DNA from 3 places in the Paenibacillus sp. 10L310 genome. Region 2 is predicted to be linked to each of the others. Evidence: riboswitches for the same ligand, from Rfam matches in the RefSeq annotation. Region 2 holds a riboswitch; each other region holds the start of a gene.
What was found. A riboswitch is a leader RNA that binds a small molecule or an ion and turns the genes downstream of it on or off. The one in region 2 is predicted to bind thiamine pyrophosphate.
Positions count from the first base shown of each region.

Region 1 (4,292 bases), on a different contig from region 2:
CATGGTATGGGCGTACGCGCACATGCGTTGTTGTGGCATATTGATGCAGCAGAGTGGATGTTCAAGGATCCTCAGGGTAACCCTGCGAGTCGAGAATTACTACTTGCCCGGATTCAGGATTACGTTGAAACCGTCATGACCCGATACAAAGGTAAGATCTATGCCTGGGATGTGGTAAACGAGGCGATTGCGGATAGCAATGGTGATGCCAACGGTTTACGTAAAAGTCCCTTTTATGAACTAATTGGTCCGGATTATATTGAGAAAACCTATGAATTCGCTCGTGCAGCCGATCCGAATGCCAAATTATATTACAACGAATACTTCACGGAAATCCCTGAGAAAAGAGAGCATATGTATCAGTTGGTCAAACGACTGAAAGAGAAAGGGCTCATCGATGGTGTGGGTTTGCAATCCCACTATAACCTGGAATCCCCGCCCATCAAGGAAATTGAAAAAACGATCAGCATGTTCGCCGAACTTGGATTGGATATTCAGATCACGGAACTGGATGTGGATAGCGGAATTCCATTTGGTGAAGAGATGTCCGATGAAGTTGCAGTAAAGCAGGCGTATCGATATAAGGAACTGTTGGATTTGTACAAAAAACACAAAGACCACATTTCTTCAGTTACCTTATGGGGACTCCAAGATGAGAAGTCTTACAACAACCAGGCTATGCTGTTTGATTCAGCCCTGAAGGCCAAAAAGGCATACTGGGGACTCGTGGATGAATCCAGTTTGCCTGTGTTGACGCAGAGAGCCGTCTCACTTTCGGGTAAACCGGATATCAAAAAACAGACACAAGATCCGCTCTGGAACAAAGCGGTGTCTACTCCACTGAAGGGTGACTCTACGGGATCAGCCAGTTTCCGCACTTTATGGGATCATAGTAACCTGTATATCCTCGTGGATGTACAGGATGCAAAGGCAGATGTGAATGACAGAGTAGATATCTTTGTTGATCTCAATAATGGCAAGACCACTTCATATGAAGCAGATGACCGACACGTAATCATTAAGCGGTCGGGCAAAGCTGAGGGTGTGGAGCAGCGTTCATATCGTGTACGCGAGACAAAAGCCGGATATCAGGTTGAATTGTCCATTCCGTGGGGTGGTATCCAAGTCGGATCAGAATATGAAGCCGGATTGGATATCCGTGTGACTGATGGCGGTTCAAGTGGGACACAACCTTATAATCCACTGTACTGGAATGATCGAACACAATCTCAGGAACAGGATACAAGCAAATACGGCGTGATTCAACTCGCCCCTATGCCCAAATCTGCACAAGCTGTGCAAGGGATTGTTCAGATTGATGGGAAGAAAGACACATCATGGAATAAGGCTGCACCATTTGAAGTAAAACGGTTGAACCAGAGCGAAGGTGCAGAGGCAGTGGCTCGCGCAATGTGGTCAGGTGAGTATCTATACCTGCTGATCGACGTCACTGATCCAAACATCATTACAGATAGTATCAACCCATGGGATCAGGATTCGGTTGAGATTTTCCTGGACGAGAATCACCAGCGCACACCGTATTTTCAATATGATGATGCCCAGTTCAGAATCAGTGCAGACAATGTAGGAACCTTTGCAGGCGGTGCCTCACCCGGACGCCTTGTAAGTGCTGTGAAGAAAACGAATAAAGGATACCTCGTAGAAGCCAGAATTCATTTACAATCATTGACGCCCAAAACAGGAAATGTTCTCGGTTTCGAGCTTCAAATTAACGACAACCAGGGTGGAGGTAAACAGAACGTAGCCAAGTGGAATGATACGACCAATGAGAGCTGGAGAAACACTTCCCAGTACGGAATACTCACTTTTGTGGGAAAGAACAAACTCGGGCATTAAACCATTGGCAGTAGTTGCAAGAATAGAAACCATCATAACAGTGGCTAAAACTCAACCATTGTTGTGATGGTTTTCATCGTTTACATACGTCACTCAAGCTGATGAGGGCGATACAATCTGCCTTGACTGTATTAAACAGACCTTGATATACTAAATGAATGTTATTTTTTCTTTTATGTGGATAAGAAAGTAATCAACTACATACAACCGTTTGCGAGGGAGCCTTAACCGGCTGAGAGGGTGTTAAACCGACCTTACCTGACTTGGATAATGCCAACGTAGGGATGCAACGATGAAACGCTGTACTTGGGAAGCTCATGCGAACCCCCTTGTTTTAGTGTATTTGTCTGCGAAACATCCTATGGATGTTTCGTTTTTTTGTTTTTACATACGTACATTATGAATTGGAGAACACATGTTGACTATTTCAGAGAGACTATATCAGGCAGCACAGCCCGTGTGGAAGGAATGTCTCGAGCATCCCTTTGTTAGAGGAATCGGAGATGGTTCCTTAACGGTCGAACAATTTCGTTATTATTTGCTGCAAGACTACTTGTATCTGTTCGATTATGCCCGCGTATTTGCACTTGGTATCGTCAAGTCGCACGACCCCAAATTGATGCAGTTTTTTAGTGAAAACGTAGATAACATCCTGAATGGTGAAATGAAAATTCATCGTTCTTATATGGAGCGATTAGGAATTACAGAGGATCATGTTTTCCAGGTAAAACCTGCCCTGAAAAATGCAGCCTATACTAACTATATGCTCTCTGTTTCCCATGCGGGTGGCATAGCAGAAGTACTTGTATCCATTCTGGCCTGCTCATGGAGCTATGCAGAGATTGGTCAAGTCCTTGCCCAAAAGCCAGGTGCAGCTGAGCATCCTTTTTACGGAGAGTGGATCACAGGATATGCTTCCTCTGAATACAACAGCAACAATCAATCCCTTGTGACGTTAACGGATAAGCTATTAGAAGATTGTAGCGAGAAAACGTACCAACGGATGGAGGATATTTTCGTGATGTGCAGTCGCTTTGAGCTTGATTTTTGGGAAATGTCATGGAAGCTGGAGCCTTGAGTTCACTGGTAAAGTAGAGAGCAGCTAATCAAGGAACTAATGAAATCCGCTAACTCGTCGTATCGACGGTTTAGCGGATTTTGTGCAAAGATGACTTAAGTCATCTTATACATAGTAACCGCACCTCTAAATCGATAGACTCAAGTTAAGGTTGTTGTGATAAAGGACGGCCGGACCATACAAAGAGGGGTAACGAATGAACGAAATCATAAAAAAGAAGCTGCTGGACAAAAATGAACTGCTCATTAACATGGTGATTGAACGCGTAAAAAGAGATTTTCTAGATGATATCGCCATTATTGGGCTTACTGGTTCATTTAGCACCGAGGACTTTCACGAGAAGAGCGATCTTGATTTAATTATCATTAATAATACAGAAAAGGGATGGGAAATATCTGACTGCTTCATCTTGGACGATGTTGGGTATGACATCTATTGCACGCCATGGGATTCAAGAATACAAGAGCAATCCACCTTGGAGAGTCCCAACGTATCGAGCCTAACCGACCTGAAAATACTCTACTATGCAAAGCCTGAGGATTTGGAGAAATTGAACAACTTCCAGCAAAAAGCTCTTGATGCACTTGCGAATCCGATAGGAGAAGTGTGTCTTAATCGAGCAAATAAATGGATTGATCTGGCTAAGCAAGCATACAGCGATACGATGCTTGGTGAAGATATCGGTTCAGTGCGATATGCATCTGCTGGCGTTCTGTACAATCTCGTCAATGCCTTGGTGAGTATGAATAACACGTGTATCAAACGAGGGATCAAGCGATATTTGGAAGAGATACGCTCGTTTCGCTATGTTCCAGATGATCTCGAATCCTTATACATGTCAATCATCGAAGCTCATACCATTGAAGATATTCGAATAACATCTTTTAATATGTTGAATAGCGTTACGAGGTTACATAGCACGATGTGTGATAACTTCATTGTTAAACCGGCTCCGACCTTTGATAATCTGAGGGGAACATATGAAGAATTGTGGTGCAACTACCGTAATAAAATTTTGAACGGTGTTACAGCGAACGATGCTTCCTACGTCTTTCTTTCGGCCTTTGGAGCACATGGATATCTTGATGAAATGGCCATGGAGAAAGGCACCAAGAAATATGATCTTATGCGGTACTTTGATGCAAATAATTTACCAGTTATGAAAGAGAAGCTCCTTGAAGTGATGGATGATTATCTAGAAGAGTATGATAAGGTCGGCAGAACAGTCGAACGTTTTACAACCTTCGAGCAACTATATGCACATTATATGAATCATTGACCTTACATCCCAGTTGGTAATAAGCCCGTGGAAACGGACTGTAAACAATGTAATCATCTGCTTTTGATTAAATAATTT
Region 1 is NZ_JBFTKC010000009.1:74,263-78,554, reverse strand. It holds gene AC1DE7_RS19325 (endo-1,4-beta-xylanase) at 1-1,857, shown strand, start outside; TPP riboswitch at 2,063-2,160, shown strand; gene tenA (thiaminase II) at 2,273-2,935, shown strand; gene AC1DE7_RS19315 (nucleotidyltransferase domain-containing protein) at 3,132-4,214, shown strand.
Region 1: linked by a shared signal. The riboswitch ahead of tenA (thiaminase II) and the one ahead of thiC (phosphomethylpyrimidine synthase ThiC) in region 2 are both predicted to bind thiamine pyrophosphate.

Region 2 (4,292 bases):
TGCTGTGACTCAGCTTTGCCACCTGTGGCTACAGCTTTGTTCACCTGTGAGGCGAAGCCATAATCGAACATGACCACGTTGAACCCAAGTTGATGGGCATAGTGTGCCAGGTCATACATGGGTACCCATGTTTCTTCACGATTGGCACCATAGCCGTGACTGAAAATAATCGTTTTGCTTGCAGCATTGTCAGCAGGTATATACCATCCCTGCATCGTCCGGCTGCCATCTGCTGCCGGGAACGTGATATCTTCATACTTCATGTTCTTGGCTTGCATCGGATTGGAGAAGACTGGCGCTACCGTTGGATTGGATAATACCCATGCGATATAACCATGCAGTGCAATAAAACAAAACAGTAGAAAAAATACAACGGAGAGCAGCAACGCTACGATAATATGTTTGAACCGAATCAGCCTCGGTGATAGGGAAGAGGGCAGATCGGACACTTTTGTTTGCAGCGGGGCTTCGCTCTGGGATGATTGATACATGAATGCCCCTCCTTTGAAGTTCAGTTGAAGATAACAACGACATGTAAAGAGAATTGCGTCGATTTCAGAGCCTGCTTCAGAGCGATATCTTAATGTAATATATCTTTATCGTATGTTCCAATATAGTCAAAGTCAATTGATTGAGGGCATTTGTTACGCAATTGTTATATAGTTCTTAAGATATATGGGTAACATTACCTTAGTGTGTAAATTACAGGGGATTAAGTCTTATAAAAAGGAAAAATTTTCAGGTTGGCCTATTTTGATTTTGGCTCTTTTTGGTTTACAGATGAGACCGTTTCTCATATAATTTATGTAACCAAGTTTCATGTGATGAAACATGAGGAGGGCATTATGCCATGGAAGATCGCAAGTTAACCGTCCGGGCTGTGGAACGGGCGCTGGATATATTATTATGTTTTACCACACGCAGTGATCTGGGACTCACCGAAATTGCCAGCCAGATCGGCCTGCACAAAAGTACAGTCCACCGCTTGATGGCTACGCTGGAGGATCGAGGGTTCGTGATCCGCGATGCAGCAACAGAGAAGTACCGACTTGGCATCCGAATCTGGGAGCTGTCAGCTCATATGTCCCGCAGTGATGATCCCGCTATTCTGCTGTTGCCTGCGATGGAGCGACTGAGAGATCGATTGGGGGAGACCGTGAGTCTGTACCTGCGTGATGGCAGTGAACGGATTCGGATTCAGGCTGTGCAAAGTGATCAGGCGATTCGCCGAGTTGCCCCCGTTGGTGTTAGACTGCCGCTGTCTGTGGGCGCTTCCAGCAAAGTCCTGATGGCGTTTGCCACGGACGAGGATCGTGAAGAACTGATGAACGGGCCGGAATGGCCGGTGTTTATTGATCCCGCGGTGTATTTAGCGCAGATGGGAGATATCCGGGATAACGGATATGCCACAAGTTATGAGGAACGTGAGCCGGGAGCTGCCGCGGTATCTGTACCGATTATGGATCGCAGAGGCAATATTGCAGCTGCGCTCTCGGTCTCAGGACCTGTCAGTCGACTCTCGCAGGAGACATTGCATGAATACGCACCTGTGTTGAAGGATGCTGCTACGCAAATGGGGCTCATGTTATCCTGATGTTGATGTAAGTTTTTTCTCCAATAGAGTTTGATCATTTGGAATATAAAGGTTGTTTTTATGTTCCGGTTGCGCTACTCTGTAATGGACGGCCCAACGGGGCCAGCTTCATTGAATATGAACGGCGGCTTATGTAAGCCGCAACTTATTAACGTTACTGGGGGAGTCCGAATTGTCCGGACTGAGACGGAATCGCATGAGATTCCGGACCCTTTGCACCTGATCTGGATCATACCAGCGTAGGGAAGTAATCGGCGATATGACCACAACCACCACATGATGTGACCCTTGTAGGGCTCTGTTAAGGAGCTGATTGAAGGTGCATTATTGGTGATGGACATAAAAGTCGGTTCCTTCGGGGACCGGCTTTTTTATATACAGGGAACGGGCGATATAGCGCGGATTTTATGGGCCTCTTTTTCGATAACCTGCGGAAGTGGGCTTGGATGAGGAGGGAAGTCTTATAGATCGATGATCTGTGGCAGCCTCCGTCTGTTGTTAACTGTACATGAAAAGTGTCTCCCCTGGTCTGGTGTAGGATCGCTCTTTCTTCTCTGCATTGCGCATGATTTGGGACAGGTACGTAAGCGAGCTAATGATGAAACCAACCAAACAAGCGACGAACACTGAGGAGGAGACAAGCGAACATGAGTACAGGAAATCAAACGGGACAACAAGCGACGGAGCAGGGACATAACGATCAGCAGGTGGAAAAAGAAACAGGAGCGGCCGGACGGGTTCAGCCCTTTCCGGGCAGCCGCAAAGTCTACATTCAGGGCTCACGGCCGGACATTGCTGTACCGGAACGTGAGATAGCCCTTCATGACACGAATACTCCCCAAGGGGTGGAGCATAACGAACCGCTGCGTGTCTACGATACGAGCGGCCCCATGACCGATCCCGCATTTCATGCGGATATCCGTGCAGGTTTGCCAGCTCTGCGCACCCGTTGGATCACAGAGCGTGGCGATGTCGAAGCTTACCAAGGCCGTACAGTTAAACCGGAGGATAACGGACTAAAGCCCGGAGGGAAGAGAGCTGGCGCTGAAGAGTACCCCGGATTACGAGGCAAACCGCTGCGAGCACAGCCAGGACGCTGTGTGACCCAGATGCATTATGCGAGGCAGGGAGTCATTACGGCAGAGATGGAGTTTGCCGCCATTCGTGAAGGCGTGGAACCGGAATTTGTGCGGCAGGAGCTGGCGAGTGGACGGGCCATTCTGCCATCCAACATCAATCACCCGGAGAGTGAGCCGATGTTGATCGGTCGTCATTTTCACGTGAAGATCAATGCCAACATAGGTAACTCTGCTGTATCTTCTTCCATTGAGGAAGAGGTGGAGAAGATGACCTGGGCGGTACGATGGGGATCGGATACGGTGATGGATCTGTCCACAGGCAAAAACATTCATACCACCCGGGAATGGATTATCCGCAATTCACCTGTGCCGATTGGTACGGTGCCGCTGTATCAGGCGCTGGAGAAGGTGAATGGCGAAGCGGAAGCGCTGACCTGGGAGTTGTACCGTGACACACTCATTGAGCAGGCAGAGCAGGGCGTGGACTACTTTACGATTCATGCAGGTGTACTGCTGCGTTATATCCCCATGACCGCCAAGCGGATGACAGGCATTGTGTCTCGAGGTGGGTCCATTATGGCAGCATGGTGCCTTGCGCATCATCAGGAGAATTTTTTGTACACCCATTTTGAAGAAATCTGCGAGATTATGAAAAGGTATGATGTGGCGTTTTCGCTGGGAGATGGACTTCGTCCAGGCAGTATCTACGATGCGAATGACGAAGCTCAGATGGCGGAACTGGCTACGCTTGGGGAACTGACGCAGATCGCATGGAAGCATGATGTGCAGGTGATGATCGAAGGCCCGGGTCATGTGCCGATGCATAAGATCAAGGAGAATGTGGACTTGCAGATGGAGATCTGTAAAGAAGCACCGTTCTACACACTTGGGCCGCTAACGACCGACATTGCGCCAGGATATGATCACATCACATCCGCCATTGGTGCGGCCATGATTGGCTGGTTCGGCACGTCCATGCTCTGTTATGTTACGCCAAAAGAACATTTGGGCCTGCCCAACAAGGATGATGTGCGGGAAGGGGTCATCGCCTACAAGATCGCAGCTCATGCCGCCGATCTGGCGAAAGGCCATCCGCGTGCTCAACGCCGCGATGACGCATTGTCCAAGGCACGCTTTGAGTTCCGCTGGCGGGACCAGTTCAACCTGTCACTGGACCCGGAACGGGCATTATCCTACCATGACGAGACGCTGCCAGCAGAAGGGGCCAAGGAAGCTCATTTCTGCTCCATGTGCGGACCAAAGTTCTGTAGCATGCGCATTACGCAGGACATTCGTGCCTTTGCCGCAGACAAAGGGTTGTCCGAGAATGAGGCTGTAGCTGCCGGGATGCAGGAAAAGGCCGAGGAATATCGGACACGCTCCTAGGCGCCGGTACAGCGCAAGCTGGGCAGTCTGAAATAGAGATAAAGCCGTTTCTCTCTGTCATTGCAGAGAAGAACGGCTTTTTTTAGTTTTATGTCATGTATGTATTCTTAACCATACTCAGCCTTTATCAGAATTAGCTTTGTGATTAAGTGTGGTCCATATCTTATACAGAATTCCTGCGATAACGAATAAAAGAGCATCACTGAGTTTTGGTGCTCCTCCGTATAGAAATG
Region 2 is NZ_JBFTKC010000018.1:57,782-62,073, reverse strand. It holds gene AC1DE7_RS26190 (alpha/beta hydrolase) at 1-491, opposite strand, end outside; gene AC1DE7_RS26185 (IclR family transcriptional regulator) at 851-1,594, shown strand; TPP riboswitch at 1,744-1,857, shown strand; gene thiC (phosphomethylpyrimidine synthase ThiC) at 2,242-4,059, shown strand.

Region 3 (4,292 bases), on a different contig from region 2:
TATAGGTGTGGGTGACCAAAAGATCAACAATTATGCGATCGGTGGAGGCAGACTTGTGAAGAAAACGGCCATCGTAGGTGGGGTAGATTCTTTAACGGGTATCAAGTACTATTACCCCTCCACATGTGGTAATGGTTACCGTGCTGAAGAGGTGTTTACAGACGCAAGACAAGCAGCTGCACAAGGCTATTTTGAATATAAATGCTCTAATCGTTAGGGTAGCCTGTATGATAAAATCATGTAAGAGGTTCCTGAACTGTTTACATTACTTTCAGAAAAGACGGGACCTGTGCTAGAATAGGGTTTCGGAACAATAACAAAAGTAATGTCTAATAGATAGGAGCAACCTCATCTTATGAGTTTATTGTCAGTAGAGAACGTAAGTCACAATTTTGGAGATCGCACGTTATTTAAAAATGTATCGTTTCGTTTACTTGCCGGAGAGCGCGTAGGACTTGTTGGTGCCAATGGTGTGGGTAAATCCACATTAATGAACATCCTTACCGGTAAATTGCTTAAAGATAGTGGAAAAGTGGAATGGACACCTAAGGTCCGTTATGGATATCTGGATCAGCACACGAAGCTTACCCCAGGCAAAACCATTCGTGACGTTCTTAAAGATGCATTCCTTCCGTTGCTTGAATTAGAAAAAGAAATGATGAATATAACGGACCAGATGGCAGATGCAGATCCAGATAAGCTGGAGCAGTTGCTGGAAGAGATGGGCGATATTCAGGAACAACTGGAACAGGGCGACTTTTATCTGATTGACGTAAAAGTGGAAGAGATGGCCAATGGACTTGGTTTGTCCGCAATTGGTCTGGATCGGGATGTCGCAGCTCTAAGTGGTGGACAACGTACCAAGGTGCTTCTGGCCAAGCTTCTGCTTGAGAAACCTACAGCTCTTTTGCTGGATGAGCCGACCAACTATCTGGATGTAGAACACATTGAATGGTTGTCACGTTACCTGAAGGACTACCCTCATGCGTTTCTTTTAATCTCCCATGACACGGAATTCATGAATGAAGTCGTAAATGTCATTTATCATTTGGAATTTGCCAAATTAACGAGATATGCAGCGAACTATAACAAGTTCCTCGAGATGGCTGATATGAATAAAGCCCAGCATATTGATGCGTACGAGAAGCAGCAAGAGTACATCAAGAAGCAGGAAGATTTCATTCAGCGTAACAAGGCACGTGCTTCAACTTCTGGTCGAGCGAAGAGCCGGGAGAAGCAACTGGACAGAATTGAACGTATTGATCGTCCAGATGAAGCGGCCAAACCAACGTTCAAATTCAAGGATGCCCGCGCGAGCAGCAAAACGGTCTTTGAGGGCATTGATTTTGAAATTGGATATACGTATCCTTTGCTGCCTAAAATGACAATGACAATTGAACGTGGTGAAAAAATTGCCATCGTAGGTTGTAATGGTGTGGGTAAATCAACACTGCTGAAAACCATCCTGGGAAAAATATCTCCACTCAGTGGAAAGACTTTCTTGGGCGATTATCTCGAAACGGCCTATTTTGAGCAGGAAGTTCGTGCTGGGAATATCACGCCGATTGAGGATGTCTGGAATGAGTTTTCACATTTGACCCAGAATGAGGTCCGGGGTCATCTCGCTCGCTGCGGGTTGAAAAATGAGCACATTACCCGTCCGCTTAACATGCTGAGTGGTGGAGAGCAAGCCAAGGTTCGTCTATGCAAACTCTTGATGCGTGAAAGCAACTGGATTCTATTCGATGAGCCGACGAACCATTTGGATGTCACAGCTAAAGCTGAGTTACAGCGTGCCTTGCAAGAATTCAAGGGAACGGTGTTGCTGGTATCTCATGAACCTGATTTCTACGAGGGTTGGGTTACCAAAACATGGAATGTTGAAGAATGGTCTGAGAAAAACTAGACAATTCAAGCAACGCTTAATAGAAATGAACGGTGACAAAAAAATCCTTCTATGGTAACATAGGCTACAACTTCATATGAACACTAGGGGGGCCGCACGATGTGGCTGAGATGGAAGAATGCGATTCCGGACCCTTTGCACCTGATCTGGATCATACCAGCGTAGGGAAGTGGCGAGCGCGTTTCAGTGAATGACGTGAGCAAACGGCAATTCGAAAGAATTCAACCGTCTTGCTTAGTAAATTGAAACATGCAGTTGCGTGTATAACGTTATGGCTATAAGGTCTATAGCTTTATTGCACGAAATGAACTGTATGTATCAGTCAGTCATCTGGTCCTATAATTAATACGCAGCCACTCCCCTACGGGAGTGGCTTTTTTGTGTTTTCATAGCATTCACGCATGGAAGGAGATGAAAAGTACGGTAATTTCTCATGAACGTGTACACGGATCATTTGAACTGCATGTTGTATCTACGGGTGTAGGGAATCAAGCATCTTTTGTAAAAGCTGCAAAGGACGTTTGGCCATGGGTGGACTACATCCATATACGAGAGAAACAACTCTCGTGGCAACAAAAGATCGGTTGGGCTGAAAGTCTGCGTGGTGTTGGCGTTCCGTCTTGTCGCATCGTTATCAATGGTTCAGAGCTGCCTTCACAGAATGACATCTATGGCGGTGTACATTGGGGGCAAGATGCGATACGTAACTACAACCCTGCTGTTATAAGCAATGTCCAGCGAATTCGTCTGGGTGTATCTGTTCATTCAATCGATGAGGCAAAAATCGCTGAAGAACGGGGAGCCGATTACCTTTTCTTCGGGCATGTCTACTCAACCAACAGTAAGCCTGATCTTGAACCAAGAGGATTATATGCTCTGGCTGAAGTGTGCTCTGGTGTCTCCATTCCTGTCATGGCGATTGGGGGCATCGAACCGGGAAACATTCACGCTATTCGCTCTGCAGGCTCACAGGGAGTCGCTGTGATTTCGAATGTATGGGCGAGCGATTCCCCGGATCGGGCCGCTGAATCATTAAGGCAGGCTATCGTTGCTACAGAAAGTTTGAGCCGCTGAATCAAGGAGATGAGAGGATGAAAAAGATCATTACTGATAGACCGGATAAGATTTATGCAGAAACGATTATTGTAGGCGGAGGCGTTGTTGGATGTGCCATTGCGTATGAGCTTGCTTCCCATGGACAGGATGTGCTGTTACTGGAGCGTTCGGCGATTGCAGGAGGGACTTCTTGCGCAGCGGCTGGGATGCTGGCAGCAGACAGTGAGGATTTTGCTCATCCTTTGATGGCTAAGCTTGCCAGGCAGAGCAGGCAGTTACTTATCGAGCAACAGGTGCTAATGGCTACACTCAGTGAGATAGAGACTGGTCTGCAACGCCAGGGATTCCTAACTCCTTTTCGTTCATACAGTGAATTAAGTAGTTATAAGGACAATCGGAAGTCTGCGTTGTCTGCTTCTGCTGATGAGGTGTGGTGGGACCGTTCCGTTGTGCAACAGGAGGCATCATGGCTTAACAGAGATACGTATGGAGCCTACTACAGACCTTACGAGAGTGAAATTCTTCCAGTCCATCTAACGAAGGCATATGCTGAATCCGCTCAAGCATTGGGAGCACGGGTTATGGAGGACATACAGGATATACGTGTGCAAGCAAACGAACACGGCGTGCAGGGGATCACCACATCGATCGGTGAGATGAAATGCAAACAGGTCATTATAGCGGCTGGATTACAGAGTGAAGAGTTGATGAGACATGTGAATCTGAGCTTGCCTGTGTGGTCGGTAAAAGGTGAAATAGCCGCCGTTCAGTTCTCAGATGAACATGCAGGGTACAGACCTGATAGAACGGTGTATGCAGAGGATATCTATATTGTTCCCAAAGCCAATGGAGAGGTTTGGCTTGGGGCAACCAGTCTGCCAGGCAGAACGGATTTGAACGTTTCTGTACAGGGTGTTCAGAAGCTGCTAACAGCGGCTACCCACTGGGTACCTGGGATGAAGGAAGCGCAATTTATACGAGCGTGGGCAGGCGTAAGACCGGCAACTCCCGATGGACTGCCTTATATAGGTGCTTGCAAGAGTATACCCGGGTTGTTTGCCGCCTTTGGACATTACCGCAACGGTATCTTGCTTAGTGCGATAACAGGCAGGCTTATCGCTGAGTTGCTCGCTGGCAAAAGCTCAGAAGAACTCGGAATTGAGGCGCTGAGCCCTGAGCGATTGAACAGAAAGGGAGTGGTGCAGTGAATATCATCGTTAATGGTCAACGGATGGAGATTGAAGACAGATTGAATCGTGTGGATAAATTACTCCAATCTTTTGATTTGCAAGTCAAGACTGTAGTTGTAGAGCTGAACAAGCATATTTTA
Region 3 is NZ_JBFTKC010000003.1:159,214-163,505, reverse strand. It holds gene AC1DE7_RS09710 (hypothetical protein) at 1-217, shown strand, start outside; gene AC1DE7_RS09705 (ABC-F family ATP-binding cassette domain-containing protein) at 356-1,906, shown strand; TPP riboswitch at 1,982-2,091, shown strand; gene AC1DE7_RS09700 (thiamine phosphate synthase) at 2,318-2,980, shown strand; gene thiO (glycine oxidase ThiO) at 2,998-4,170, shown strand; gene thiS (sulfur carrier protein ThiS) at 4,167-4,292, shown strand, end outside.
Region 3: linked by a shared signal. The riboswitch ahead of AC1DE7_RS09700 (thiamine phosphate synthase) and the one ahead of thiC (phosphomethylpyrimidine synthase ThiC) in region 2 are both predicted to bind thiamine pyrophosphate.